4 regions of the Paenibacillus sp. FSL L8-0663 genome follow, and region 1 is predicted to be linked to each of the others. Evidence: riboswitches for the same ligand, from Rfam matches in the RefSeq annotation. Region 1 holds a riboswitch; each other region holds the start of a gene.
The links. A riboswitch is a leader RNA that binds a small molecule or an ion and turns the genes downstream of it on or off. The one in region 1 is predicted to bind cyclic di-AMP.
Positions count from the first base shown of each region.

Region 1 (7,760 bases):
GAATAACAAACACGGCCAGGTTAAAGCCCATTTCCTTTCCAGTTCCAAAATAACCGGGAAACAGTAGCATTAGCAGCACGACCAATGTACCGATCTCCACGACGAACATGACAGGATTTTTCATCATGATCATCGGATTTAATTTTATAAAGCTATCCTTGATCGCATGCTTCAAGATGCTTCTGTCCAGCATGTGTTTGCGTTGTTCCTTCATGATCAAACACCCCGTTCATCCATTCTCATTTTCTTCTTCACATGGTCAAAAATTCAGCAACAGGTCCCAATACGATGACGGGTAAAAAGGTCAACGCACCAATCAGCAGCACGACCCCGATCAGAATGGCTCCAAATAACTTGTTGTCCGTGCGCAGTGTCCCCGTCGTCACCGGAGTCGGTGCTTTGGCATTCAACGAAGCCGCCACAGCCAACAATGCAATCATAGATACATATCGTCCGAAGAACATAACCATCCCCGTTGTCATGTTCCAGAATACGTTGTTATCCGAAAGACCTTCAAACCCCGAACCATTATTTGCGGCAGATGACGCATATTCATAGAGCACCTGAGTCAACCCGTGATAGCCAGGGTTAGTGACCGCATCGTATCCCCAATGACTCATAAATGCAAGTGCAGTTGGGGCGAGAATGAGAAACGGATGTACCAAAATGGCAATCGCGATCAGCTTCATTTCCTTGCCTTCAATTTTCCTTCCCATAAATTCTGGAGTTCTCCCGACCATCAGTCCGCATATAAACACACCCAGAATCGCATACATCAGCATATTCATCAGCCCGACACCCTTGCCGCCAAAAATGACGTTTAGCATCATTTCTCCCAAAGCAGCCATACCACCCAGTGGGGTTAGTGTATCATGCATATTATTGACCGAACCTGTCGTTGCCGCTGTCGTGACCGCAGTGAATAAAGCCGATTGTCCAATGCCGAAACGAACCTCTTTCCCTTCCATGCTTCCCTGAGAAGCATCCACACCCAGTGTCTGGATTAACGGATTACCTGTCTTTTCAGACACGTACGTAATGGATAGAAAAATAAGAAACAATACCATCATGGAGCTAAAAATAATCCAGCCCTGCTTACGATTACGGGCAAACAATCCAAAGGTATACGGCAACGAAGCCGGCATTACCCACATTGCCAAAATTTCCAGCACGTTCGTCCAAGGACTTGGATTTTCAAAAGGATGCGCAGAGTTAGCTCCCGCATAACCGCCCCCGTTCGTCCCCAAATGCTTGATGGACTCCAGAGAAGCAATAGGTCCCATAGAAATCTGCTGCTGTGTTCCGCTCAGCGTCGTAAGATCCGCCGTAGGCTGTAGCGTCTGCGGTACCTTCAATCCAACCAGCACCAGCGTTAGCACAAAGGCCAGCGGCAGGAAAATCCTTATAATGGCTTTAATAAAATCTTGAAAAAAATTGCCCATCCCTTCACCGCGCCGCGTCAATCCCCTCATAAAAGCCGCAGCAACCGCAAAACCGGAAGCAGCCGAAGTGAACATCATCATCGTGACGAACGCCATCTGTGTCAGATACGTAAGCCCGCTTTCTCCGCTATAATGTTGGAGATTTGTATTCGTCATAAAGCTGATTACCGTATTAAAAGCTAGTGATGCTTCCATATTACTGTTTCCCGCCGGATTACCGGGAAGCATTCCCTGTAAACGCAACAGCAAGTAGCTGATCGCCACAAGCACGACGTTCGTAGCAATGAAACTCATAACATACGTGGTCCATCGCATGCTCTCCACTTTCTTCAAACCTACTACCTTATAAATCAGCTTTTCTGTTCTGCCAAAAATCCGATCCGTCCGATTCGGTTCATTCGAGAATACATGATACATATATGTACCCATTGGCTTTACCAAGAGCAGCAATATAAGGATCACAATTCCAATTTGAAGCAACTCCATCCTCTATTCCTCCTTCAAAATGCTCCTGCGTTTGGAACAACAGACCCGGTTCAGACCATCTATGGAGTGCACACGTTTGCGAAAACCTGCTACCTATGATGCTTAATATTCAGATCTGTTGTTCCCGCCCGCTCTACCCCTATAGCTGACTAGAACTTTTCAGGGTTCAGGAGTGCGTAGATTAAATACATAAACACAATAGCCGTAAGCCCAAGTATAACAATCATCCTCTTCGTCCTCCTTTAGAGGTCTGCGCATCACACCAGCGTACAAACAGCAATATCACTCCATAACTCACAGCCATGACGAGCAGCATGTATATATCCATCATGTTCATAACCTCCGTATCGGTCCTCAGATCGCCATTCTTATTTCATCATAAAATCATAAAACAACTATGTTATAAGTGCTTATCCGTTCAGCAGAAAACCCACCTCTCCGTTCAATGTGTAGATCACATGGTCCGCTCCCAATCCCCGATAAATTCCTTGTGGATTACAGCCGTGCGTAATAACATAGATCGATTCCGATGTTAGTGGCCGACATATTTGCAGGAAACGGCAAGTCAGATTCAAGCTGTTCTCGAACAAATACACACTACCAATTTCTTTTTTTGGAAATTTCCATTTTCCCGCTTGCATGGTATTGATGCGGACAATGTGCTCCACACCCATTTTTTTGAGCTGTCGTTCCTCCTGGGCGCTATTCGTGAGAACTGCAAACGCCAATTTTTTGAACATAAGCAATTTCACAAAACTTCTGCCCGCTTCATTCGGTGCAGTGACAATAATTAACCGACCTTCCATCAGTAGCTCCTCTCCCGGTATAAAAAGACAACAAAAAGAAGCCGAAGGAAAAAGGCTTTCCTCCGGCTTCTGACATATCCATGATAAAATAAACCATGGCTGCACACGGCGGTTTGTTGCCTCTCCCTGTACGCTTACGAGGTTAGCTGTCGGATTCGGACGTGAGAGTCGCCCTATTTCTGGCACTTGACCGGAAAATTCACCCCATGAGACACACGGCTTCCGAAGCCGTACAGTCTCGATTGGTTCCCCCGCTTTTGCAACTGCAAAATTCAGCGCTATAGACATTTCGTTGTTGCTTCATTCAAGTTAATTTGAAATTACGTCTTGAATCATACACCCGCGCATGGAAGACTGTAAAGCTCAACTGCAGGGTTATAAATCGGGCTTTAGAGCATAGAAGATTAATAATAACGCTTACAATGCAACTATGCTTCTCACATCTCCTTTAATCTCTGTTTTTCATCCCTTTTTGAAAATGACAAGCATGTCAATATTGGCGTAGGGTAAAGCGTTATTGGCCTTTTTTTGTAAAAAGAGAAGAAAATACGCTATATGTACCAGCTAAACACCGATTGAACCCGCTTTTATAAGAAGAAACACCTTTATTCGCTCCATTTGCGGTGCGATTTACTGTTTTGAGCAAAATACGATTTTACAGCGCCTGAAGGCTTTATACAGCTTTTCCAGCCTTGCAACCCTTCTTTAAATTGTCTAAAATTTAATTGCTGAATATTGAATGAGGAGAGATGCTATGACCGTTTATGAATATGATGCGCAAACCCTGCAAGGGAAACAAATTCCGTTATCCACATTTGAAGGGAACGTTCTGCTTATCGTGAACACTGCCAGCAAATGTGGGTTAACCCCCCAATACAAAGCGCTACAAGAGCTATATGACCAGTATCATGAACAGGGGCTCGAAATTTTGGGATTTCCCAGCAACCAGTTTGCCAAACAAGAGCCAGGTTCCAATGAGGAGATCTCCGAGTTTTGCCAGATCAATTATGGTGTCACCTTTCCGATGTTCGCCAAGACAGATGTCAATGGCGATCAAGCACACCCCTTATTTCGCTACCTGACCCAAACAGCTCCGGGGGTATTAGGGTCCAAAGCGATCAAATGGAATTTCACTAAATTCTTAATTACAAGAGAAGGTAACGTATTTAAGCGCTATGCACCGCAAACCACGCCAGATAAGCTGGCGGGAGATATAGAGAAGCTTTTGCAGCAAAACTGACATTCTTCATTATCACAGTTAATAAACGACCTGTTGCAACCGTGGCTTCCGTGACTAAAGAATATAACGAAAAATACTTAACAAAAAAAGCACCCTTTCACGTAAACCGTGTCAGGATGCTTTTTTAACTAGGTCTTGCATATAATGCGGTCGAGAGGACTCGAACCTCCACGGGCGTACGCCCACTACCCCCTCAAGATAGCGTGTCTGCCATTCCACCACGACCGCAAATCATAATGTATTGAGGCAACAGATTTATTATACTCTCTCATCAACTATTTGTAAACAAAAATATTATAATTATTTTAACTTACATATATGAGCGATAATAATACCGTCCTGTATAAAGATAACCGCTTGCTGAACTATGCATTAATGTTGCCCCCTTACGGATTATCAGAACCACTTGGCACTTAACTAAGTAATTAATTTGACAAAATAACGTATTTACGATTGTAAAAACACGTATAAAAGTGTATCATAGTTTCAGATGGTTAATTCTAACATGTTTACTGATGATTATTATAACACACCAATTATTCCGTAAGAATCCGTAAGGGGCGATTTCTTTTGAACAACAAAATGCCTGTCACCTCCTTCGGGTGGGCCATCAAACAACGGCTTGTCGAACTTCGACTGGATCAGAAAACATTTTGTGAGACACACAATATTCCGCCTTCACGCTTGTCCAATCTGATTCACGGCACCCGCAAAGCACAAAGGTACAGAAAACAAGTTGCTGCAATTCTGAACATCGACGATAAAGATTATAAGGAGGCATCGCCACTCTAAATCCAACAAGCATTCCAGTTACATACAGGTCATTCCATATCACCAAGAAACCAAATAAACCCGTAAAGCGAACCCCTCCAGTTCGTTTACGGGTTTTCAACCCAGACAATCTTTAGCCAAAAAAATCATTCCGGCTTTGTTTTATCCTTCTCACTTTTTTGCTTACGATATTTCGCAAATTCAACATATTCTAAAATAAAATTCTGTTCTTCCGTCTCAAGATCTTCTGCCTGGCAATTCAGTGGCCCCATCACTCCAAAAAAATAAGCAGCCTTCTGCTCCTGAAGTACGCCTTCTCCCGGCTTAATCCCTTTCATTAACCAATCGAGCGATACATTAAAAAAGTCCGAAATCTGAATTAAATGAGTGGTACCCGGCGTTGTTTTCCCCCTTCTCCAATCACCGAGATTCCCTGAACTGATTTTAAGCTTTTCACAAAATGCCTTCTTGGTCATTCCCCGATCTTTAATCAAAGCTTCAATCCGTTGATAAATAGTTTGATCTCCCAAAATGTTTCCCCTCCGAAACAGTAACTTTTTCTGAAATAATTTTCATTTTTCAGCCTTACTCATTAGTAATCCCCATTAAATCCTAAGCAACCATTACCCCATAGTAGAATTGCGCTGGTTTTTCTCTTTACGAAAGCGGGTAAATTCAATATACTCAAGTATAAAATTTCTTTCCGCCTCACTAAGCGGTTCCTCCTGGCAATTCAGTTGCCCTGAAGCGTCAAAAAAATAAGGGTCTTGCGACTCCTTTAGCACCTCACCCTGTATATCTCGACCCAGCATAATCCAGTCCAGACTCGCATCAAAAAAAGAAGCGATTTCAATGAGTTTATTCGTGCCTGGCGTCGTTTTTCCTCTTTTCCAATCCCCGAAGTTCCCTGTACTAATGCCTAACTGCTGGCAGAACGCCTTTTTCGTCATTCCCCGTTCCTTGATGAGTTCCTCGATGCGATGGTAAATAGATTGCATAGAAGTTCCTTCCTCCCTAGCAGGCTCTCAAATAACGATATCATGTTCTCTGTTCCCATTTCAAAGATCACGTATGCTAAAATTACCGAATTATGTATGTTGGTTCCCATTATACCACAACACGCAACAAAAACCGCCTGTTTTCCGAAGAAAGGGCGGTCTTTAAGCCAGTCCACTTACGCCAATCACGTAGCAGAGTTGTCGATTTTAAGTAAAATATGCTTCAATTCATTCAAAGTTTCACTCAGATGCAATAAATCTTCTTCTGGCAGATACACCAGTCTTTCTTGAATTTTATTGGAGAAGGTATGAAATACCTGTTCACAAAAAGCATCGCCTTCCTGTGTAATCGCCACATTCACGACTCTGCGATCCGAATCACACGACTGGCGGTCAGCCAACCCATGCTCCACCAGTTTGTCCAGAAGAGGAGTCATGTTCGGACGTGAGACATTAAGCTGTTTGGATAAATCAGATACCGTAGACGAACGTACTTCACGCAGGAGCATTAGCACCTGAAAGTTATTAGGCGACAAGTGTAATGGGAAATCGAGCGGACCGTAGGTGAAAAATTTCTTCTTCACAATCGGAAACAAGCCCAAAATATTTTCTGATATATTTCCTAACAGTTGAGTGTCCATATTTTTCACCGTCACTTCATAAGTTTATACTTATCATTCTATAACATTATGGCGTTATATTATACTATGGAATCATTATTTCATCATAATCATTACTTTATTACATCATTACACAAATAAAAAAAGCCTCTACCGCGAGAGACTTTTCCGTTCATTCCATTGATGCGGTCGAGAGGACTCGAACCTCCACGAGCGTACGCTCACTACCCCCTCAAGATAGCGTGTCTGCCATTCCACCACGACCGCATAACAAAATATAAATGGTGAGCCATGAAGGACTCGAACCTTCGACACCCTGATTAAAAGTCAGGTGCTCTACCAACTGAGCTAATGGCTCATGCTGTTCATCCAAGCTGTCCGCCATTAGACCAGACCTCAGGAATTTCCCTTAAGCATGCAACATGTAGTCTATAAAGACAACAATGACCCGTAGGGGATTCGAACCCCTGTTACCTCCGTGAAAGGGAGGTGTCTTAACCCCTTGACCAACGGGCCTTATTATTATGCGCCAACTTGGCGACAAGAAAGAGTATATCAAATAGAATAACAAATGGCAATACTTATTTTTGAAATTTTAAAAAAAGCAGTTTTTATCATTATAAAATGCATGTTCACTTACATTAACTTATCTATAATCATCTAATCCCTGAAAAATTATGATAAATGATTGCAATATCACTTATATTTACTTATAATCACTTACGAGATACCGAAATCATTATATATCAGAGGAGCTTTCTATGTATCAGGAAGAACGAATGTTAAAAATCGTTGATTACTTACAGCTTCACAAGCGTATTTCGGTGGATGATATTTGTGAAATTTTTAATGTTTCACGGGATACGGCCCGTCGAGACCTGGTAAAACTTGAGGAGCATCAAAAAATTATTCGCACCCGCGGCGGCGCCCTTCTCCCTAAACTGCATCACGATCCAATTGGAAATTATAACGAAAGACTGCTTACTGTATCTGAGGAGAAACAAGTGATCGGACAATTGGCTGCCAACATGGTACGAGATAGGGATCGTATTATATTGGATTCCTCTACCACCGTACAGGCGTGTGCAGAAAGACTGAATGTGCAGGAATGTTCGGTTATCACCAATTCAATTAATCAGGCTGACGTACTATCTGGAAAAGACGGTGTCTCCATTCATCTGTTGGGAGGCCGCCTGCAAAAAGAACACCGATATGTATATGGCTCGTCCGTAATCGCCACTTTGTCTCACTATTTTGTAGACAAAGCTTTTATCGGGATTGGAGGCATATCATCTCACGGACTAAGCCTGATTCATGAAGAAGACGGTATGCTGAAGCATCAGATGATGAAACAGGCGGATCAGGTGATCATCCTTGCGGACCATTCGAAATTCGGA
Region 1 is NZ_JBBOYM010000001.1:1,423,972-1,431,731, reverse strand. Features, by position in the region: gene kdpB (potassium-transporting ATPase subunit KdpB) at 1-214, opposite strand, end outside; gene kdpA (potassium-transporting ATPase subunit KdpA) at 252-1,928, opposite strand; gene MKY75_RS25565 (potassium-transporting ATPase subunit F) at 2,078-2,155, opposite strand; gene MKY75_RS06460 (hypothetical protein) at 2,339-2,734, opposite strand; cyclic di-AMP (ydaO/yuaA leader) riboswitch at 2,850-3,022, opposite strand; gene MKY75_RS06455 (glutathione peroxidase) at 3,489-3,974, shown strand; tRNA gene MKY75_RS06450 (tRNA-Leu) at 4,120-4,202, opposite strand; gene MKY75_RS06445 (XRE family transcriptional regulator) at 4,545-4,766, shown strand; gene MKY75_RS06440 (helix-turn-helix domain-containing protein) at 4,892-5,275, opposite strand; gene MKY75_RS06435 (helix-turn-helix domain-containing protein) at 5,369-5,743, opposite strand; gene MKY75_RS06430 (MarR family winged helix-turn-helix transcriptional regulator) at 5,929-6,384, opposite strand; tRNA gene MKY75_RS06425 (tRNA-Leu) at 6,548-6,630, opposite strand; tRNA gene MKY75_RS06420 (tRNA-Lys) at 6,646-6,721, opposite strand; tRNA gene MKY75_RS06415 (tRNA-Glu) at 6,808-6,879, opposite strand; gene MKY75_RS06410 (DeoR/GlpR family DNA-binding transcription regulator) at 7,125-7,760, shown strand, end outside.

Region 2 (7,760 bases), 1.3 Mb from region 1:
CCCCAAAGGCTATTGTAAACTCCACCATCGTTGCCGGAGAGAAACTGCCCTTCTGTGGGGGGATCGTAGTTATAGATACTGCTGGACATACACCAGGACACCTAAGTTTCTATCATAAATCCAGTCAAACCCTGATTGCAGGAGATGCTCTACGCGTGGTAAGCGGCAAATTACTGGCTCCAGACCCGCAATATTGCTGTGATTTCAATATGGCCAAAGAATCTCTTAAAAACCTGCTGCCATATGATATTAAAAAAGTGGTCTGCTTTCATGGAGGGCTGTACGAAGGCAATTGTAATCAGCGGATATCTGAAATATATGAATCCTAACCTTTGATTTACATGGTCGTACCCACCCCTTGACTGGTCAGTGAATCATCTAAAGAAAAGACTAACCAGGAATTCCTGGTTAGTCTTTTTTGAATGAGAACTAGGCTTTTAAGTGAACTCTTAATACAGGTACTTCTGGAGAGGCAGATGTACCTTCCAGGATTTCCACATGGCTAATCATCTCTTGCCCATCTGGAACGATTACCGGCGTAATTACAGGCAATCCACCCTGTTGAATCGCATCCAGGTCAAACTCCATCAATAATTGCCCAGCTTTAATGCTATCTCCTACTTGGACATGAGGATTAAACCCTTGTCCTTTGAGAGAGACGGTATTAATCCCGACATGTATCAAAACTTGTACGCCGGATTCATGTTCAATAATCAGAGCATGCTTACTTTTCTCCATGACATGGGCAACTTTTCCCGCGAAAGGAGCGGTGACCCTACCCTCAGACGGATGAATAGCGATGCCATCCCCCATAGCTTTCGTAGAGAACGCAGGATCTGGAACCTCCTCCAGGGAAACCACTTTTCCTTTGATTGGTGCTATCATTTCGAATTCTTCAATACGAGGAGCCGCCTTCTTTTTCAACCATTTAAACATAACGATGCCACCTTATTTAGAGATTACATTCATAAACAGTAAATAGGACTTAACTACATCTTTCAAGGAACCGGTTCCACAAAATGAATAGAAAGAAGAGTGGAAGCGATTTCTATCTGAATTATAGTGAATGCCTTTCCAGGATGTCAAGGAGCTATCAGTTCATAACTACATATCTGTTACAATAATTTTCATGTAACTTGGAGGTGCTCTAACAAATTGCGGATTTAAGTGTTTTATCTCTTAAAAACAGATTTTTTATAGTATACTTTTCCAGCAATTTCTTTGATGATCATGTTTGGCATGTTCATTCAGCATTGCTTACCTACATGAAAAAGAAGTAGACCGCCCCCAACCAAGGTATCGGTCTACTTCTGAACCTTACTGCCGACTGCTCTTTAAGCAGTTGTGTACACTGGAATCGTGTTAACGCTTGGCCTACCCTTCCAGCGCTTGCTTCAATTCCTCAGGCGAAGCGTCCCACCATTCCTCGTTATGCGAAATGAGCAGGCTTTTGAGCGCTGCCCTATCTTCGCTGCCGAGATCCTCCAGCATGAAACGACGCTTGAGCGCGTAATCCATACGGTTGACGTGATCGGCGAGGATTTTCCAGCCGCGTTTGGCCTCGTCGTCAATCAGCATCTCGCAGGCGGTGGCGCCGCCGTACATACGTCCTTCGGCTGTACGGTCCACAGCTACCCATACGAGCCATACCTGGCGTCCGTTCGGTACGTCCTCTTTATTCGTAGAGAACTTGATACCACGTTCTACTTTACTTTTGGCATGCATGGCACCGATATCAATTTTCGCCTCTCCTCGGTCAATGATGACCGGTGACATGCTGTTCAGGTCAATTGAGCCTGCGCCGAAACCCTTATGTTTACTCTTGCCACTGACAATGTTCAGTGCAATCTGTTTTTTGCCGTCCGGCTGATTTTCACTCATGCGTCACTAGACCTCCATTTCCCGTCTTCACACTCATTCTACACTATAAATATTTTAACTAATAATCTCCTGAAAGCAAACATATACATGCTGTAGATGCTTGTCAACGGGAGGTATCCATTGTATGACCCCAGCACGCACTAAAATCGTTTTATTGTCTACACTAGCCCTCGGTCTCCTCGCAGGGACGTTATGGTTTGCCTGGCAGCCCCAATCGCAATCCGACCCGCAGTCCATAGGCCAACCACTATACGGCTCCCTGTCTGAGTCTGCGCTTGCCCCAAATGTGGGCAAGCCTCTAGGGGCAAACATCCTGCCTGACCTGCCCAAGAACCCTCCACAACCCGCTACAGAAATCCTCAGCAAACGGGTGGTAGAGTACCACATTGATGTATCTCTGGAAAAGGGACAGGTTTTGCGAGGCACTGAGACACTGACCTGGAAACATCCGGGCAAGAAAACCGTGAATGATCTGTATCTTCATCTATACCCGAACGCCTTCTCTTCCATGGAAACCACCTTTATGAAGGAATCCGGTGGAAAGCTGCGCGGAGACACCATGCCCAAAGACGGCTTTGGCTCTATGACGCTGACTGAACTAAAAACAGAAGACGGTTTATCCCTCATGCATCGCATCCAATATGTGCAGCCAGATGACGGTAACGCAGGCGACCGTTCGCTCATGAAGGTGCGTCTACCCAAGCCAGTACGAGGTGGCGAAGAAATCACATTATATATGAAGTTTGAGGTAAAACTGCCTGCCATCTTTGCTCGTATGGGTGGGACAGATGATTTTGTAATGGCAGGACAGTGGTTCCCGAAGCTCAGTGTCTACGAGACTGCAGGACAGCGTGGACGCGCCGAGGAGGGCTGGAACCTCCACCAGTATCATGGTAACTCCGAGTTTTATGCCGATTTTGGAATTTACAGCGTACGGATTCGGGTGCCTGAAACTCATATCGTAGCAGCGACCGGATTTCCCACCCGTGGTGGCGTCCGACAGAACGGACAAAAAATATATCAATTTTATGCCGATGATGTACACGATTTTGCCTGGTCCGCTTCACCCAACTTTGTAGCCGTAGAAGAACCCTTTTCTTCTGCTGAAGTCCCTGGTGTCAAAATCAAGCTCTACCTTGACCCATCGCACAAGGAGCTCAAAGGACGCTATATGAGCGCAGCGAAGGCCGCTCTTTTGTACTACAGCAAATGGTACGGGCCTTATCCATATTCCACCCTGTCCATCGTGGTTCCACCTAAATCAGGCAATGGAGCTGGCGGCATGGAGTATCCGACACTCATCACGGCCGCTGCTGCGGGTAATCTCAATCCTGGCTATAGTCTGGAACGGACATTAGTTCATGAGATTGGACATCAATATTTCTATGGAATGGTAGCCAATAATGAATTTGAGGAGCCGTGGCTGGATGAAGGCTTCACCTCCTATGCAGAGGAGCGACTTATGGAGCAAGAATATGGGCTTACCCCCAACTTGCCATTACAATCGGGACAGGTATCCTCCCCACAGCCGCTAAACCGTGAGTCATGGAAGTACGGCTCGGCTGCTGAGTACGCGCAAAATGCCTACTCTCGAGGCAAGCTGGTACTACGGGGCATTGAACGTCAGGTGGGTATAAAAAAAATGGATCGCATTATGCGGACCTACGTCCAGACGTACCGATTTAAGCATCCGTCCTCACAGGATTTTCAACGTATCGTGGAGAGAGTCACCGGACGCTCATGGAGCCACTATTTTGAACAGTATGTATATGACGGCCAGATGGCGGACTTTTCAGTGGATCACATCACAAACCACAAGCTGGAGAATGGATATGAAGCAGTCGTGACGGTCAGCAAAAAAGGGGCGGATTATCCCAAGATCCCTGTCCAATTTACCTTCAAGGATGGAACCACGAAATTCAAGGCTTGGGACGGTGCGGGCAAAAGCACAACTTTTCGGATCAAAAGTACTTCTCCCGTTTCCTATGTAACCCTTGATCCCCTATATACCATTGCACTGGAGAACAAGCATATTAACAATACCCTAAAAGCCGAATTGGACGAAAAGCAACAAACCCGTTGGAGTATAAGTGTAACCAAGCTGTTGGAGACACTGCTTGGAAGTCTGTCATGGTGAGGTGTCTATAGATGCGGACTGTTATAAAAGAGGGCTGGGCGCTGGTGCGCATACGATTCTATATCGTTATCATTTTATTTCTGTATCGACTACTGTGGGGGGTGTTTCTCTATCGACTGGTGCAGTCTGCCGTTATCCCGCTATTGCTCCGTTATCCTGATCAGGGTCAAAACGAGCTGGGACAGACCTTGTTTTGGATGGAGAGCCAGATTGCTCTGATGGACAGCCGGGAAGTACATGTGTATTTGTGGATACTACTAGGGGCGACTGTACTACGCATACTAATCACTCCCTTCATTAGAGCCGGAATATATCAAAGCCTGCATACCGATGCGACTGAGCCGCAAAGCCTGTCCTTTTTCAAAGGTATGAAACGCCATGGCATGTCGTCGCTGTTGTATTACATCATCGAGTTGGGACTGCTGCTGATTCCCGCCTTTTGGGTAGTACCGAGACTCTACCCTATTGTAGCAGGTACGCTTCAATCTCCCTCTTACCTGCTGCACTTGTTGCCCTATGCCATGGGATGGATGGCATACGGATGGTTCATTCGGCAGTGCATCCTGTATATGCAACTAGGCACTGTCGGTGGTCACGCCATACTATCGTCCCTGCTCGCCTTCTTTCGCCAGCTTCTCCCAGCTGTCGGTATATCCCTTTTGCTCGGTGCTTGTGTGCTGTTGGTCTTCGGTCTATTTGGCACCGTGGCAATGATTTGGACTGGCATGCTCGCGCTCATTCTCCAACAATCGTATCATTTTGTTACTAGTCTGGTCAGGCTGTGGCATATCAGTTCGCAGTACAGACTATGGCATACCGATATCTCCAGTAGAAGCTAAGCCCTTCCTTTATGTTAATCACTTCATTTCCGTCTGTCGAAAAAACTTTATGCATAACCGCGCAAACGGCACATAACTGAATACTGTTAACAAGATCTGTTCCTGGGACATTAGGAGCAGATTTTTTTTGTAACTTTTTGCAATGAAACATTTGCCAAAGCCAGCCGACTTTGTTACAATAATCGCAGTGAACTGATAGTAACAACTTTGTAATCTTTATTGTAACCTTTATCTCAAAAATATCGTTATTGTGAATACTGCTCTCCAAGGTGCACATCTTAAGTAAAGCCTAATTCCTGGCACCTAGGAAGCGGGGGAACCAGTTTGGGTGAATTGATCTCGCAACAGAGTGGTCATAGGGGAACCTTCTACCGAATCCTTAAGCTAACCTCGCAGGCATTGGAAGGGGTATATTTTTTTTGAAGAAGAAGCTAACGATCGCAGCTATGAGTCTTGCCATTGCCTTTACATCTTTTACATTCGGTGGCGGCAGTGCATTTGCAGACTCCAAGATGGACCAGGTCATCCAAGATGCCAAAGGAACGAACTACAGAAGCGGAGGCACTACACTCGAGGGATTCGATTGCTCCGGCTTCACAATGTATGTATTCAACAAACTGGGAATTAAACTTCCGCATCAATCTGGATCACAATTCAAAATGGGATCTTCTGTATCCCGCGATGAAATGAGGCCTGGGGACCTGGTGTTCTTCAACACCACAGGAAGAGGCATTTCCCATGTAGGTATCTTCGTAGGTGAAGGGAAATTTGCCCACTCCTCGACTTCACGTGGTGTAGTAGTTAGCTCACTGAACGAAAATTATTACGCTAACCGCTATGTCGGTGCAAAAAGAATTATGAGCACAGACGCTTACCATTCTGTAGCTTCAGATATTCCTGATGACGACAACGTAGAATAACTAACGCACAGCAAGCTAACTCTAGCCGCAATTTGATTCTGCCGGAATCGAATTGCGGCTTTTTATGTCCACAACATCAGCAATGATTATCTTTACTGACGAACTGACACCTCAAAAGGTTTCAATTTTAGCGAACATCGTCGGTTTTACCGTCACCGCTGGGGGAGCATATGAGCAGTAATTCCTTCTTATTGAATGTATACCCGTCTTGGGTATAAAATAAACACGCTTGCTATTCCCCTGCAACTTGTCTACAATCTGTTGTTAATGATTGAAGCACCTGTAAAAGGAGGATGGAACACATGCCGGCCTCAATATCCAACTATCGGATCGTACCGATGGACGAGCATCAAGCGGCTGCAATCTGTGAGTGGCGCTATGATCCACCTTATAACATATACGGTTGGCTCCCCTGGGAACAAATGAAGGCGCTTGAAGTCGAATTTGGGAGTCCCACGCTTCGCCAAGAGCAATATGTTGCCGTACTGGATGAAGAGAACAAGCTGACAGGATTTGCTCAATATTTTCCTATGATCGGTGTGACCCGGCTAGGTCTTGGAATGCACCCTGACAGATGCGGACATGGCAAAGGATCAGATTTTGTCCGTGCCATTGCAGAGGAAGCCCAACGACGCAACCCGAAGAATGAAATTGATCTAGAGGTGCTCACTTGGAATGGGCGTGCTATTCGGGCCTACAAGGCGGCTGGATTTGAGCTTACAGATACCTATGAACGCCAGACTCCCGATGGCAAAAAACCGTTTTATTGTATGGTATATCGTCCAGACCACCCAACCCAGGTTCTATGATAAAAGCGCCTTCGGCATACAACCACGATGTTGTATAGCGAAGGCGCTTTTATCATCATACGACAGAACATTACAAGCTCAATGACTGCTACGCATTTTTTCAAAAGCTTCATTATATTGTTGGGCTTCCTTAATATCCACGGCCATAATACCGCCATCGTCCCAAGAGGTCAAACGCAGAGTCACGGTCTTGTAATCAATCGTAATAAATGGATGATGATTGAATGCTTCAGATATAGCGGCAACTTCATCCACGAATGCAATCCCTTTCATAAAACTGGAAAAATTATATTTCCGAACGATCCAACGTCCTTCCTCCAGCTCCCAGCCCTCCAGTTTCTCCAGATGTGCTTCAATCTCTTCTTGTGTAAAAGGCATGTTACGAACTCCTCCCCGTTTATACGGAAGCCTTTCGACCGCTTAAATACGGCCAAAACTACGATATATTGGTGTACATATTACCACGGCCCCGTTGATAAATCCATAAGACGGACCTCAAATCAAAGGGACTGACGTCAGCTCCTCGTCCCCAATCAGTACATAGATACGATGCTGCTCCGGCTCATAGATCACAACGCCACTCCCTACAGTGATTGTGGGCTCTGTACCCAGTGCATAAAATAAGTCTTCTGCCAAAGCTTCATTGACTTCCTGACGTCCCGCCGGGTCCAGCCTGTCCCAATCTTCTGCTTCCATCTCAAAAAATTCATAGCTATCTGGGATGCGCCCCACAGCCTCTGTCAAATCGTTCAAAATTTGTTCATACTCACGTCCATGCTTTACTCCCATGCCATTTCCTCCAATGGTTCCGCCATTCAATACATAATCACCTTATTATACCGGAAATTCGCACTTAACAAAAAAGAGAGTTTTGTCGATAAATACTATAATCCGTCTTGTAATGACGCGCTTGGGGCAAGGACGACCCCGGCGGCATGAAAGGATTCAAAATCTATTCTCATGGATGAGGTGTATCATGCAAATTTCAACCATTATTGGACTTGTGCTCGGGATTTTGTCACTGGTCGTCGGGATGATCTTAAAAGGCGCTCCGGTCGTCAATCTGGTCAATAATCCCGCTGCTTACATGATTATTTTCGTCGGAACGGCAGCGAGTATATTTATGGCCTTCCCGATGGCAGAAATCAAACGGATTCCGAAGCTGTTCAAGGTT
Region 2 is NZ_JBBOYM010000001.1:133,532-141,291, reverse strand. Features, by position in the region: gene MKY75_RS00565 (MBL fold metallo-hydrolase) at 1-329, shown strand, start outside; gene MKY75_RS00560 (PTS sugar transporter subunit IIA) at 430-936, opposite strand; gene MKY75_RS00555 (YwhD family protein) at 1,375-1,881, opposite strand; gene MKY75_RS00550 (M1 family metallopeptidase) at 2,006-4,018, shown strand; gene MKY75_RS00545 (hypothetical protein) at 4,030-4,857, shown strand; cyclic di-AMP (ydaO/yuaA leader) riboswitch at 5,134-5,271, shown strand; gene MKY75_RS00540 (C40 family peptidase) at 5,277-5,777, shown strand; gene MKY75_RS00535 (GNAT family N-acetyltransferase) at 6,080-6,586, shown strand; gene MKY75_RS00530 (4a-hydroxytetrahydrobiopterin dehydratase) at 6,665-6,964, opposite strand; gene MKY75_RS00525 (hypothetical protein) at 7,082-7,375, opposite strand; gene motA (flagellar motor stator protein MotA) at 7,563-7,760, shown strand, end outside.
Region 2: another riboswitch for cyclic di-AMP. It lies ahead of MKY75_RS00540 (C40 family peptidase); the one in region 1 lies ahead of MKY75_RS06460 (hypothetical protein).

Region 3 (7,760 bases), 1.6 Mb from region 1:
GTTTTGACTCTTTGCTACCTGCTCTGCAAAGTGGTCGCGTAGACTTGGTACTGTCCGGTATGACACCGACGGATGAGCGTAGAAAAAGCATTGATTTTTCAGATGTATATTATCGCTCCAAGCAAGTCATTATGGTACGCCCAGAGGATAAAGACAAATATCCTACGATGGCTGCTTTGAAAGGCGAGAAGATTGGCGCGCAAAAGGGGAGTATTCAGGAAGAAATTGCTCAAAAAGTACCCAATGCCTCTGTAACCTCACTGGACAAAATATCCGATCTGGTACTCCAGCTGCGGACCCAGCGTATCAACGCTGTTGTGATCGAAGATACGGTTGCTAAAGGCTACACGTTAGATGGGACCGTAACACTTGCCAAAGCGGTACCTGAGGATGCCGGAGCAGAAACTGCTGTAGGTATACGTAAGGGGAACGCAGAATTGCTTGCCTCTGTAAATAAAACGTTGGCTCGCCTGAAAGCGGACGGGTCGATTGAAAAGTTTTCTACAGAAGCGAGTGCACTCTCGGCAGATCGACAGGTTTCTTCTAATAACATCGTAGATATTTTTTGGAAATACCGCAGTCTTTACGCTACGGGTATTGGTTACACTCTGTTGCTGTCTGCACTCGGAGTACTGTTTGGATTTATCATTGGTCTGATCGTATCCTTGCTGCGGATGAGTGGTATACGCATCATTGAGTGGTTAGGTACCACATATGTGGAGATCCTGCGTGGCACACCTATGCTGGTGCAGCTCATGATCATTCACTACGGGATTGCTTTGACGCTGGGTGTCAATTTTACTCCACTCCAGTCCGGTATAATCACATTGTCTCTGAATAGCTCGGCATATCTGGCTGAAATTTTCCGTGCAGGTATCCAGGCAGTAGACCGTGGACAGATGGAGGCTGCACGCTCATTGGGTATGGGACGAGGCAAAGCTATGCGTCACGTCATTTTGCCGCAAGCGTTTAAATCTATTTTACCTGCTATCGGTAATGAGTTTATTACAATTATTAAAGAATCCTCCATTATTTCGACTATTGGTATGGTGGATATTATGTATCAAGCCCAGGTCATTAAGAATATTACCTATGAAGGATTAAGTCCGTTCATAATCACAGCCGCTATTTATTTTGTAATGACATTCAGCTTGTCTAAGCTGCTTGGTTTATGGGAAAGGAAGTTGAGAGCCAGTGATCACCGTTAAACAATTGCGTAAATCGTTCGGCAAGAATGAGATTTTAAAAGGCATTGATATAGATATCGCCAAAGGAGAAGTTGTCGTTATCATCGGTCCCAGCGGTTCGGGGAAGAGTACGTTTTTGCGTTGTATGAATCTGTTAGAACAGCCGACGGATGGGGAGATTTTATTTGAGGGCGAGCCGATTACAGCTCGTGGTCATAATATTAATGTAACCCGGGAAAAAATGGGGATGGTGTTCCAGCATTTTAATCTGTTCCCACACAAAACAGTGTTGCAGAACCTGACGCTTGCACCGACGCAGGTTAGAAAACAGTCAGGTAAGGAAGCGGAAAAAATTGCATTAGAACTCCTGCGTACCGTGGGGCTCGAGGATAAGAAGAATACCTATCCGAACCAGCTATCCGGTGGTCAGAAGCAACGTATTGCGATTGCGCGTGCTTTGGCCATGCAGCCGCACGTAATGCTGTTCGATGAGCCGACTTCTGCATTGGACCCTGAAATGGTTGGAGAGGTTCTGGATGTAATGAAGAAGCTCGCCGAAGGCGGTATGACAATGGTAATTGTAACGCATGAAATGGGCTTTGCCCGCGAGGTAGGCGATCGAATTATCTTTATGGATAACGGTCAAATTGTGGAGCAGGGTGCACCAGACCAGGTATTTGGCACTCCAAGCCATGATCGCACTCGTGATTTTCTTGCCAAAGTATTGTAAGAAAGTACTGATCTAATCATAAAAGAGCTCTCCGTTGACGGAGGGCTTTTCTTTTTTTGTCACCATTTCCCCATACTTTCGTAACAAATATAAATTTCTTGATGACAAAATTGTAACGAGTGTAGTATGATGTTCAGGGTTCCCAACATTTTCATGCGGATAAGGTTACAAAATTGTGATATTATGCAGTAAGCCAAAACTTACCGGGACAGCATGCGGTTAGACAAGCGCTGAAATGCTGGCCCAAACTATGGGAAGTGCGGGGGACGTAACAACGGCAGCCATTCCGATACGTCATAAGACGATGAGGAATATGCCTAGGGGTGAATTGCACGAGCATAGGGCTTCTCCTGAGTCCGAATCCGACAGCTAACTTCGCAGGCATAAAAGAGGAGGTACATATCTTTGAAACATTTAAAACATATTGGTAAAACGATGAAAATTGCGGTGCTTGCCGCAGCTATTGCAGGGTTGGCACAGACAGCTGGAATAGCGGATGCTGCCTCGCTTCACACTGCCAAAGAGGGCGATACCTTCTTTTTGCTTGCTCAGCGTTATGGAGTATCGGTAGACGAGCTAACAAAGGCTAACCCAAACATTGCCTCCAGCAATATATATGCAGGTCTGCAAATTAAGGTGCCTGGCGAAAAAAGTGTAAAGGCAGCTTCGGAATCGAAGCCGCAGCTTCTTACGGAGAAAGCAGCAGCGAATGAGGCGCCAACGATTGAAGCTTGGGGTAAAACATTCAACTATAGCAAAATAGTTGACGTTAAGGCTTCAGCGTATTCTGCCGCAGCCGATGAGAATGGTAAATGGGGCGCAGTGGACTACTACGGCAATCCGCTTAAACTAGGTACAATTGCGGTAGATCCTAACGTCATTCCGATGGGCACGAAAGTACTGGTTACAGGCTACTCCCATCCAGGTTTGCCGGATCATTCTTTTGTAGCTGTCGCTCGCGATCAGGGCAGCGCCATTACAGGAAAGCGGATTGATATCTTTATTCCAGGCAACAAATCATTTGTGAACGACTTTGGATTTCAAAATGTGAAGCTGTACGTTATTGATAAATAGCATTGTACGTATATACAGTTTAATTAAACATAATATATATTATGTAAACATAACGCCTATATCCGTATATATCTAGGTCGGACTCTTATCAGGTCCTATCCGTAAAAAGGCTGTCTTGACGAGCAGAATACTTCTGCTGGTAAGACAGCCTTTTTACGTTGCTTTAGCTTGGACCTCAATTATAAACATACTGTTATTTTCGTTCCGATGTGTGGAGTAGCCGGGGGACTGTCACAAATTTGTAGCCCTTAGCTTTTAGAGAGTGAATTAGACCCGGCAAAGCTTGGATAGTGCCTTGCAAGTTGGAACTTTGACCTCCACCAGCGTGCATTAAAATAATAGAGCCAGGCCCTGTAGCTGGAATCACATTTCGCTGAATTTGTGTTTTACTTAGTCCCTTCCAGTCGAGAGAGTCTACATTCCAGTTGACAATCATGTAGCCATGACGACGTGCCCACTTTATTTGAGGCTCTGTAATTTCACCGTAGGGTGGACGAATCAACTTGGGGCGAAAACCTGCGCTGGCTTGTAAAATACGTTCTGTTTTTGTAATCTGGTTGCGAAAGCGTTCTGGTGTAGCCTTCCTAAAATCCGGATGAGTATAGGAATGATTTCCTATAGCATGGCCTTCACGGATAATACGACGTATAATCCCCGGATGCTTTTCCGCACGGTGACCGACGATGAAAAAGGTGGCTTTGATACCGTTGGCGTGTAATACGTCCAAAACCTGCGGCGTATACCTAGAATCGGGCACATCATCAAAGGTTAAGGCAATTTGGCGGGTGTGTGGGCCGCACATTTTAAAAATGTCCGCATGTTTTTTACGCAACATTGCTAATGTAGGAGTAGCTCGATCTGTACTCAGATGTACAGAAGAAGCAACAGCTGCTTCCTTGGGATGGGGCGTTCCGATCTTGGGAGGCGCATCCGCGTGAACGGGTAAACTTGAAAATGCTAGTAACAGTGCCAAGCATGGCAACACTCCCCTGTACGGCATATGTATCCCCCCTTTTCGTGCAGTGGTACCTAGTGGTGCTCTCGACTATTATGTACCTGTCCTATTAAAAATATGCTGGTTACCAAGTTAGGCTCATAAACGTCTGGAAAGAAGTTCGCGATGAAATGATTATCAATGAAGATGATGGAGCTAAACGTACATATTCTCTTAAACATGACCGAAAACAAGAGCATTTTCGCAAGTTTTAGCCTTACAACGGATTCGGTATCCCGTGACAGCTGGTGTATAATGGGGTTGCAATTCATAATTATACAGACATGGAATTGAAGGAAGGAAGGATAAAAGTGACCGACTTGTTTACTCCTTATCAATTAAAGGGGCTTTCTTTAAAAAATCGGATTGTTATGCCCCCGATGTGCCAATTTAGTGTGGAGGCCGAGGATGGAAATCCGACGGATTGGCATCATGTCCATTATGTGAGCCGAGCAGTAGGAGGTGCTGGTCTTATTATTGTGGAAATGACAGCGGTTCATCCTGATGGACGTATTACGGATCGTGATTTAGGTATTTGGAGTGACGAACATATTCCTGCATATCGTAAGATTGTAGAGGAAGTTCACAAGTATGGTGCCAAAATTGGCATTCAACTAGGCCACGCTGGACGCAAGGCCGAAGATGCTGAGCAACCTGTGGGTCCTTCTTCGATTCCTTTTAGCGAACGCCTTAAAAAGCCGCACGCCTTAAAGACAGCAGAAGTCAGGGAACTGGTTCAGGCATACAAAGAAGGCGCGCGCCGCGCGGTGGAAGCCGGTTTTGATACGGTTGAGATACATGGCGCTCACGGCTATCTGATCCATCAATTTCATTCGCCTTTAACAAATACGAGAGAAGATGAATATGGCCAGGATCTGTCACTGTTCGGTGTTGAGGTCATACATGCTGTTAAAGAGGTTCTTCCTGCTGATATGCCTGTGCTTATGCGGATATCTGCCAAAGAATACGTCGAAGATGGATATAATGTGGAATACATAACAGGTGTAGGGGAACGATATCGTGATGCAGGTGTGGACATTTTCCATATCTCTTCTGGTGGCGAGGGTCCAATTGGTTCTGGCGGAGGGCCGTCTGCGCGTGCTGGCTATCAGGTGGATTTAGCTCATACCGTCCGTGAAAAGCTGAATGTACCTGTAATTGCTGTTGGATTACTGGATGATTATGAAGACGCCCGTCGGGTTGTTCAGCAAAAAGAAGCTGATCTGGTAGCAATAGGCCGCGCCATGCTGCGTGATCCCTATTGGGCGTTGCATGCATCGCGGGAGCTAAAAGTACAGGCCGACATCCCAGAGCCTTACTTGCGCGGCTTTTAGATAATTTTTGAAACCCTCTTTGCAAAGCTTGCGTAAACATGTGTACAGAGCTTAAAATTTAAGCATTCAACTCTAGGAGGAACTTCACATGTCTATTTTCAAACGATTAAGAGATCTTACGATGTCCAACATTAACGCCATTATTGACAAGGCAGAAGATCCAGTTAAAATGACGGACCAATACATTCGTGATATGCAAGAGGACCTGGAAGATGCAGAGAAAGCGGTAGCCGCTCAAATTGCTATTGAAAAGAGATTCAAACAGCAATACGAAGAACAGGCTGCTTTGGTAAAGAAACGCGAAGAACAGGCACATACCGCTGCAAAAGCACAAAATGTAGATCTGGCCCGTCGCGCGCTGGAAGAAAAGAAATCTGCTGAACAAAAAATGAACGAGTTCAAAGCTGGTTACGAACAGAACAAAGCTGCGGCCGATAACCTGCGTGGCAAGCTGGATGAAATGCGCAGACAGCTGACAGAAATGAAAAACAAGCGCGAGACACTGGTTGCCCGTTATAACGCAGCTAAAGCGCAAACTGAAATTAACAAAGCTATGAACGGTTTTAGCTCTGATACGGCAACTGCCGGATTGAAGCGTATGGAGGAAAAAATGCTGCAAGCAGAAGCACGTGCCGAAGCGAGCAACGAAATGTCTTCTAAGGAAAAATCGTTGGATGAGGAGTTCAAAGAGCTGGATAAGAAAAGCGCCGTGGACGATGAGCTTGCCGCTTTGTTGAAGCAATACGAAAATAAATAAGAACATTTAAGCAGTGCCGCCAAGTTTGATTGCTCAGGAAGCGAAGGAGAAACGTTTTCTCCTTCGCTTTTCCCTGCCCGCAGGCGTAAAACATTATATGAAGGTCAAGAAGATGTGGAGGATGGTATGAAATGCATTTTTTAGAAACGATGAAAGCAATGCTTGTATGGACTGGTGCGGGAGCTATTTTGATCTTCGCATTAATGTATGTCGACTCTTTATTCACGAAGTATAAGGATTTTGCCGAAGTGAAAGCTGGAAATATGGCCGTAACGGTACGAATGATTATGAAGCTGGTTGCACAAGGCTATATTTTGTCAGGCTCTATCGCTACAGCTAATAATTTGCTCGAAGCGCTTGTGTATTCTGTGATCGCTTTTGTCATCCTGCTTGTTTTGGAAGTTATTGTACGTCTGCTGTTGCGGTACTGGGCCCAGTTTGATCTGGATAAAGGTACACAGGAAGGTAAAATTGGTTTCGGCCTGTTTTCAGGAGCGCTGCATCTGGTTGGCGCCTTGATCATTACAGCATGCTTCTAGGCTAAGAAAGGCAGGAATATAACCATGGGTGTTTGGAAACGAATTTCAAATCTATTTGCTAAGCCGGAGCCGCCAAAAGCAGAGAAAAGCATGCTTCACTTAAATCCAGGTGATATCTGTGAAGTTTCGCTTGTCACCTATGAAGTGGTAGGTCGTGTACATAATCGTGCCCGGAATGCCGTTGTTTTGACACTTCAGGATGGTAATCAAATCAGTTATCTTCATATAGAGGAACGGGAAACACTGCAATTCGGACTATATCAGGCCATCGACGGCAGACTTGACAACCCTGAGGAAGTGCCGACCATTTTAGAGCTGGATGATACAACGTATCATTTGGAGGAGCAATATTCTGGGCAAGTTACCGTCATGGGCCGTGCTCCTTTCCGACAGGGTGGAGAGCAGCATGTTTGGCAGTACCAGTCTGATAATTACCATTTGTTGCGGGTAGAGTGGCAGGACGGTCGCTTTATGCTTTATGAAGGAGAAGAAGTGATTACCGGAGACGTCAAGGTTATTCGGGCAAGCTAGGAGAGGGTTACACATGAGCAAACGCACCTGGCAGTATGCATTAAAGGTCTTTGTGGCGCTGAGCTTGTTCGTATCCGTGTTAAGCGGTTGCGGCGCGCCAAGTGTAAAGGATACGTATCCGCTGGAATCGGTTAGTGGCAGCGGAAATTCAACCTCGTATGTATACCGGGCAGCTGGCAAGACAGTCCCGGAAGTAGCGGAGGAATTGAAAGAACAGCGTACACCGGAACAAATGTCACCGCAGAGCAATGAGCGGATGTTTCTGGTATATAGCGATGAGTGGTACCATTTGCAGCAAGATCCAGCTAAGAAGGAAGATACACTCATTGAAATTGACAGTAAAAAGTATGTAGAACAAAATTACAGTTCAAGCTTTTTAAAAGGATACTTAACCGCAACTGTGCTGGATGCTCTGTTTGATTCCTTACGTGGTTCAGGCTCCTATCGGGGCTACTCCAGCAGAGATGTATACCGACCTTCTCAGGGCCAATATCGTGCTCCTACAGTGCAGGAGAAAAAGGCGATTCCGCCGATTACGGTGGAGCGGAAAGGTTCGGTTACCCGTAGAGGGAAGAACTCGGATTCTAGCGTTGGATCAAGCGGAAGTTTGTTCG
Region 3 is NZ_JBBOYM010000001.1:3,069,206-3,076,965, reverse strand. Features, by position in the region: gene MKY75_RS13145 (ABC transporter substrate-binding protein/permease) at 1-1,208, shown strand, start outside; gene MKY75_RS13140 (amino acid ABC transporter ATP-binding protein) at 1,195-1,917, shown strand; cyclic di-AMP (ydaO/yuaA leader) riboswitch at 2,148-2,316, shown strand; gene MKY75_RS13135 (3D domain-containing protein) at 2,323-2,991, shown strand; gene MKY75_RS13130 (polysaccharide deacetylase family protein) at 3,185-3,991, opposite strand; gene MKY75_RS13125 (NADH:flavin oxidoreductase/NADH oxidase) at 4,297-5,319, shown strand; gene MKY75_RS13120 (PspA/IM30 family protein) at 5,408-6,076, shown strand; gene MKY75_RS13115 (DUF350 domain-containing protein) at 6,208-6,615, shown strand; gene MKY75_RS13110 (DUF4178 domain-containing protein) at 6,640-7,146, shown strand; gene MKY75_RS13105 (DUF4247 domain-containing protein) at 7,160-7,760, shown strand, end outside.
Region 3: another riboswitch for cyclic di-AMP. It lies ahead of MKY75_RS13135 (3D domain-containing protein); the one in region 1 lies ahead of MKY75_RS06460 (hypothetical protein).

Region 4 (7,760 bases), 3.1 Mb from region 1:
TGCCATGCATGACCCCGCCTAGCTCCTCATGAGTTACATTACCCAGAGCCACCTGAAAGCGTGTGTCGTATACGTGCCAGATAATAAATACAAACGTAATGACGCCGGAAATACGCTGGAACAGAAAGCGCCAGTTACGTGAATAGCCGAACCTTTTGACATTCGGATCAGCTTGATAAGCGATATACAAGCCATAAATTCCGTGGAACAGTAATGGCAAGTAGATGAATAACGTTTCTAGTACAATAACCAGCGGCAAACCATTCAGGAAGGCCACGCTGCGGTTAAATCCTTCCTTGCCGCCCTCCACCGCTGTGAAGTTCGTCACCAAATGCTCAACAAAAAATAGAGCCAACGGAATGACGCCAAGAAGCGAATGCAGCTTTCTGGAATAAAATCCTCTCATCTAGGTCATGCTCCCTTCTCCCAATAATAGCGTTTTCAATAGTAATATAACATATAAATTGACAGTTCCCGACAGGAAATGTCCAACAAGGTGTCCCTTATTAGGAAAAACAAAAGTGTGAACATCTTGTGTCGCTTTCATGTTACTCCTTTTCGGCTTATAATGGAATTGCAATATACGTATTAATTATTATGTCTTTTTTGCATATAGAGAGGAAGTGGATGATTTGTTTGAGGATTTGAACGCTTTTGCCGTCATTGTCGAGCAGTCCAGCCTGAATAAAGCCTCCAAACTGCTGAATCTGTCCCAACCCGCCCTGTCCCGCAAAATTGCCAAGCTAGAGGAAGAGCTGGGTGTAAATCTCTTTGATCGTCGGGGCAAACGACTCGAAATTACGTCCACCGGCCGATTTGTTTATACATTCGCACTAGAGCAACGGCAACGGCAGCTTCGCTTCTTACAAAAGCTCTCCCAGCACAAAAATGAAGCCCAGAGTATGCTTACACTCGGCGCAAGTCTCACGACACTCCAGACAACGCTGCCTACCCTTGTCGAAGCTTTTATGAGCAAGCATCCTCAAACCGAGCTGAAGCTGCTCACCGGTAAAACCCATGAAATCGTCGCCTTTGTACGTGACAAAAAAGCAGACGCCGGTATTGTCGGGTCTGCCATTCATGAAGTCGGACTGCGTTGCATTCCGCTATTTGACGATCATTTGGAGCTCGTTGTTCCCATTGGACATGAATTAACCGTTAAGACAGGAACGGCCTCGATGAAAGATCTGCAAGGATTGCCGATGATTATTTTCTCCAAAGGAACCTGGTACCGCAGTCTGACGGATGACTTGTTCCAGCGCAGCGGCATCATGCCGGATATCCGCATGGAAATCGACTCCTTCGAGGCGATTGTACGCCTGCTTCCAACCTGTAAGGCTTCCGCCTTGCTACCCAAATCCTATTTGCGTAGCGAACTGCTGCGGGATAATGGACTCACTGCATTGTACTTGCCCGATTTGAAGGAGACACGCCGAACGACCTCCCTCATTTACTCGGAGACGACCGATCTCGGTCCGACAGCACGACGCTGGATTAGCGAGACACGTGCGTCGTTTGCAGGCTATCGTATGGTGTAGAGAGTTTAGCCCTCTTCATTGACATTAACAACCTCATCCTCAAAGCGGCCGATATTGTCATTTGAGCCGATGATGACCATAATATCGTCTTCTTTTAGCCGATCCATAGCCGTCGGTGCGATCAAGATACCGTTCGCCGTATGAAGCGCCACGACACTACAGCCAAAGCGGGTGCGAGCATTTAGTTCTGCAAGCGTTTTGCCGTTCAGACATGCAGGTACATTGAGTTCCACAATACTGTATTCCTTAGACAACTCCAAATAATCGAGCAAATTAGGCGTGACTAGCTGGTGAGCCACACGGATACCCATGTCCCGTTCTGGATAAATAATCCGATCCACACCGAGCTTTTCTAACGCACGCCCGTGCAGCACAGATATGGCTTTGGCTACGACCTTTTTCACACCCAGCTCCTTCAGCAAAATGGCGGTCAGGATGCTTACCTGGATGTCATCACCAATAGCAACAATGCCGCAATCGAAATTACGGATGCCCAGTGATCGCAATGAGTCTTCATCGGTAGCGTCCGCCACGACAGTATGTGTCAACATCTCACTCATACTGTCCACAACATCCTCATTCCGGTCAATGCCTAGCACCTCGCACCCCATATCCACCAATTGCAAAGCTAGGCTTGAGCCAAACCGCCCCAAGCCAATAACTACAAACTGCTGCGTTTTCATGTCTACTCGAAAACTCCCTTATCCTATAATCATTTTACCTTCCGGATGACGATATAATTCTTTACCCTTTTTCGGCCCCAGTGCATAAGCTAGCGTGAGTGGCCCCAGTCTACCTGCAAACATCGTCAGGGTAATCACCAGCTTGCCTATGACTGTCAAATCAGGTGTAAGCCCCATCGACAGCCCCACCGTACCAAACGCAGACACCGTCTCGAACAAGATCATCAGAAAATGATGATCTTCGGTTGCTGACAAAATCATCGTCACCCCGATCACGAACAGCAGCCCCAGCAGTGTAATGGTCAAAGCCTTGTAAATTCGTCCCTGCGCAAGTCGATACCTGAACAGCACAATATCTTCCCGCCCCCGCAGCATCGAAATCACTGCTCCAATGAGCAGCGCGAATGTTGTGGTCTTAATCCCGCCTCCAGTGGAGCCAGGAGAAGCCCCGATAAACATGAGTATGATGATAAAAAACTGCGTAGCCTGCCGCAAGCCTGCAATGTCCAGTGTATTGGCACCTGCGGTACGGGGAGTAACAGACTGGAATAAAGATCCCAGCAGTTTACCACCCCAATCAAGCGAGCCAAGAGTCTTTGGATTCGTAAACTCAAACACAAAAATCACGAGCGTGCCGACTACAATCAGAGCGCCCGTCATGCTGAGTACCACCTTGGTATGCAAGGACAGTCTCTTACGCTTGCGATATTCTGCCAGGTCCGACATCACTACAAAACCAATGCCGCCTGAAATAATCAAAAACATGGCTGTAAAATTAACAATCGGATCATATACATAACCTGTTAGGCTGCGAAAGTGCCCGAATAAGTCAAAACCAGCATTGTTAAACATGGAGATGGCATGCCAAATCCCAAAATAAATCGCCCTGCCTACAGGCATATCAAACGACCAGCGAATCGCAAATATTACAGCACATATGCCCTCAATGACCAGCGAGTACAACAGCACCTTACGGATCAATCCGACAATTCCTTCGACAGAGGTCTGATTCATCGCTTCCTGTAAAATGAGTCGCTCCCGCAAGGAAATCCGACGTTTGAACACCAGCGCGATTAAGGTAGCCATGGTCATAAAGCCCAGACCGCCGATCTGAATGAGCGCCACGATAACAACTTGACCAAAGGTTGTAAAAAAGGTCCCCGTATCCTTTACGACAAGCCCTGTAACACAGGTCGCGGAAGCGGCAGTAAACAAAGCGTCTACAAACGCAAGTGGCTTTCCTGTTGTATTGGAGATCGGCAGCATTAACAATAAACTACCTATTAGAATGATAATGGCAAAGCCCGCAACGAATATCTGCGGTGGAGAAAGCCGGAGCCAGCTTGCATTGGGATTCATCTATTCATCACTTCTCTCCTAATTCTTAAAACTATAAAAACAGTGATTTAATACGGTGTAAGCTTGCTACGCGTTCCATTTGATCTTCCGATCGTCGTTGCCCCTGAATTTTTTGATTTTTCCAAACCTTAGTTAACTATAATTAGCATTCCCTGAATACAGGAAGAATGCATGTCAAGCACTACTCGGTCCCCTGTGCTATTGGCGGGCAGTAGCGAAGGGGGCAGAATTGTTCTGAAGAAGCGAAGCGTTTGCCTTTATCTCCGGATTTTAACCATTAAAGGGGGTATACAATCAAAAAATCCGGGGATAACAGCAATCGGAAGAATAATCTGCACCCGCAGCGGTCTATCTAACCAATCCAAACACTTTTATACACACAAAAAAAGACACCGGAAAACCGAGTGCCTGACTTGGTTCCTGCTCATAGCCTACGAGGTTAGCTGACGGATTCGGGCAGCACAGTATGCCCTATTTACACTTCCGATCCACCAGTGATCGGCTGTAAAATTCACCCCAGTAACATGGTTCCCCCGTTTTCCCATAGAAATTCGGCTCAACTGTATATCATTACCTATGTATTTTATAGGCATTGCCTCAAGATTATAATCCTTCTATATCCAGATCACAAAACCGATTTCGTCGAAAAAACGTGAAATTGGCTTTATTTTGCGAATGGGCATCGTTTAATCGCAGCTTATCTTATTTTATTGGAACTTTAAAGTGCTTTCACTCTATTTTCATGAATATCGCTGGTCTGTTGGCGGGAACCTGTGCAGTATGATATCTTTAATGGATGTTCTTATTTACAGATTAAGGAGGAAACTCATGAATCCTATCGGGAAACCGGTCGTGCTCACGGCCAACTTCAAAAAATTAGGCTTGCTGGGCGGGATTGGCCTGATTTGCTTTTTTATCTTTCAATTGCTTATTCCCTCGCTTAGCAATCCGAGTCCAGAATCAGTAATGAATGCAAAGGTCATCAGCAAACAAGAAGCGGTCATACACGCATTGGACTTCGCCCGCTCCGAGCTGGGATATACTGAATCACAGCCAGAGGAGCCTCTGGTAACCTATCAGGCCGAAACAGATTTGTACGGTTATTTATCTAGAGAAAAACTGCTTCAACAGTACGACCGTACATGGAAGAAAAATTACCCTTACGAAACCTTTCGGGTCGATCTGCCTGAATCCTCAGCGAAGAGCAAGCTGCAAATTCATGTAGATTTATCCACTGGGAAGGTCGTTAGTTTTAAACGGATCACCTCCAGCACCAATTACACGCAGGCTGATATTTCTACGGATGAACAAGCACGTAACAGGCTTGTACGTGTGGCTGAGGACGGCATGACGCTTGAAGCCAAGGAGCAGGCGGCCGCTGTATGGGTGAAGCGCTTTGGCTTTAAGCCGTCGGACTTGAAGCTCGCGACCACTGAACAAGAAGGCGGATTAAAGTATACCGTAGACGATAAAAAAATTGGCGCCTCGGTACTTACACTGGCTTTTACTTTTGAAGACGGTGATGTTCGCTCCTTCACTCAAAGCTTTTCGGCCCCGTCATCCTATACCGATTATATCGAAAAGCAAACATTTTGGGCGAATTGGATGACCTATGCGGGTTATGCCCTATTTAGCTTTGTGCTGGGTGTACTTGCCATTGTGTATGCGTCACTCACCCGACGACATACTTCATTTGTACGCGGCATTGTTCTATCCGTTATATACTTTATTGCTAGTATAGCTGGGACCATGAACATGCTGCCTTTATTGCAAGCAGAAGCAGGCGGTAAGGGCATGCTTCTATTTCTTATGGTTTTCCAGATTGGTGTTACCTTCGTCATGGCTGTAGCGCTCTACTTCTCCTTGGTCGGCGGTGACGGACTTATGCGTCAGGTTGGACTGAATGCATGGCCACGTGCGAAAGAGCCGGGCTACGGGCTGTATGTGCTTCGCAGTATGTATGTTGGCTACTTGTGGGCCTTTATTTTGCTCGGGGTACAATCCATTTTATTCTTTATACTGGAGCGCACATTTAATACATTCTCCACCACAGATGCCACGCAATCCCCTTACAATATGGCTTATCCATGGCTACTGCCGATTATGGCCTGGATGGCAGGTATTGGTGAAGAGACTGTCTACCGTCTGTTTGGTATTCCGATGGTCAAAAAAATAGTGAAAAATACTTTTGTTGCTTGTCTGATCACCACGCTGATTTGGGCACTGGGACATACACTTTATCCGATCTATCCAGTGATTTCCAGACCTATTGAGCTGACTTTTCTTGGTTTGCTGTTCAGTTTTGTGTTCCTGCGTTACGGCTTTATTGCCGCCATGTTCAGCCACGTTATTTTTGACAGCATTCTAATGGGACTTAGTGTGATGAGTCTGGGAGATACTGTGAACGTGAGCGCGGGCCTATTCTGGATCTTACTTCCAGCCATTGTGGGTTACATCATTTATTGGTTTAGTCCTAAAAAGCCAAATCGAATGATGTTTGAACCTATACAAAAAGAGGAGTCGCATTCTACGACTCCTCCTCCCGAAGGGCAGCTATAATCTGACGCGCAAGCTTATCCCCAATAGAGAGAGGCCGGAAGTCTTCGACACTGGCCTCTCTTATTTTTTTGAGCGATCCAAAATGCTTAAGCAGTAACTTACGCCGTTTCTCGCCAATGCCTGGAATAGAGTCCAGCCGGGAAGTTACCATAGATTTGCCGCGTTGCTCGCGGTGGAACGTGATGGCGAAACGGTGAACCTCGTCCTGAATCCGTTGCAGCAGGTAAAATTCTTCGCTATTACGTGCAAGTGTCACGGCCTCAGAGGATTCTCCCACCAATAGTTGGGATGTTCTATGTTTGGCATCCTTCACCAAACCACATACAGGAATGAACAAACCCAGCTCATTTTGCAATACATCGGTCGCCGCCTTAATTTGTCCACGTCCACCATCGACAACGATCAAGTCGGGACGTTCCAAATTTTCCTTAAGCACACGTTCATATCGACGCCGGATAACCTCACGCATTGTTTCATAATCATCGGGTCCCTGCACAGAACGGATTTTATATTTTCGATACTCCTTCTTGGCAGGCTTGCCATCAATAAACACGATCATGGCTGAGACTGGATCGGAACCCTGGATGTTGGAGTTATCAAATGCCTCCACCCGGTGCAAGCTATCCAGCCCAATGGCACGTCCGAGATTGCTTGCAGCTTTGGATGTTCGTTCCTCATCCCGCTCGATCAGCTTAAACTTCTCATCCAAAGCTACACGTGCATTTTCCGTCGCCATGCCTGTCATTTGCTTTTTCAGTCCACGCTGCGGTACAAGTACCTTTACATCCAACCATTCAGCCAGAGCGAGAGCCGCCGTACTCGGGTCCTCCAGTCCACCGGATAGTTGAGTTTCTATTTCCTTTATCTCGGCATCTTGGTCACCAGCTTGATCTTGATTCGTTGCCGCTGCATAAGTTGCCCGTTCTTCAGCCACCAGCAGTGAGTCAGCAGAATGCTCTGTCTCCGTTTGTATCGCATTCTCATCTGTCTGTCCGGTAACATCGGCTGTAGGTGCACTGTAGAGTGCAGTTTCTGCCGCAACCGGTTGATCGACATTGACCTGTTTCGCCTGCATCAGCTTAGGAGAATCCGGCAGCAATATTTCCTGCGGCACTGCTGGGTTGTCACTATAATATTGCGTCACATAGGACATAAAATCACTGTAAGCCTCACCGTAGAAAGGAAAAGTCGACATATGGCGCTCGATCATTTTACCTTTGCGGACATATAGGATCTGTACACACATCCAGCCCTTATCTACTGAAAAACCGAATACATCTCGATCTTTCGCATCCGATGTGGTGATTTTCTGCTTTTCCATCATCGCGTCGATGCTGATAATCTGATCTCGCAACTCCTTGGCCCGCTCAAAGTACAATTCCTCTGCGGCCTCCTGCATTTTACGCTGAAGATCCTTTTTAATTTCCTCATGTCCCCCGCTCAAAAAGGAACCAATTTCCTGACCAATCTGGTCATACGTTTCCTTTTCGACCTCTTTCACACAAGGCCCCAAACATTGATGCATGTGATAATACAGACACACTTCCTTGGGCATCACACCACACTTGCGTAACGGATACATACGGTCCAGCAACTTCTTCGTCTGATGTGCCGCGTAGGA
Region 4 is NZ_JBBOYM010000001.1:4,511,263-4,519,022, forward strand. Features, by position in the region: gene MKY75_RS19890 (succinate dehydrogenase cytochrome b558 subunit) at 1-406, opposite strand, end outside; gene MKY75_RS19895 (LysR family transcriptional regulator) at 633-1,538, shown strand; gene MKY75_RS19900 (potassium channel family protein) at 1,544-2,221, opposite strand; gene MKY75_RS19905 (TrkH family potassium uptake protein) at 2,240-3,580, opposite strand; cyclic di-AMP (ydaO/yuaA leader) riboswitch at 3,994-4,147, opposite strand; gene MKY75_RS19910 (CPBP family intramembrane glutamic endopeptidase) at 4,409-6,139, shown strand; gene uvrC (excinuclease ABC subunit UvrC) at 6,108-7,760, opposite strand, start outside.
Region 4: another riboswitch for cyclic di-AMP. It lies ahead of MKY75_RS19905 (TrkH family potassium uptake protein); the one in region 1 lies ahead of MKY75_RS06460 (hypothetical protein).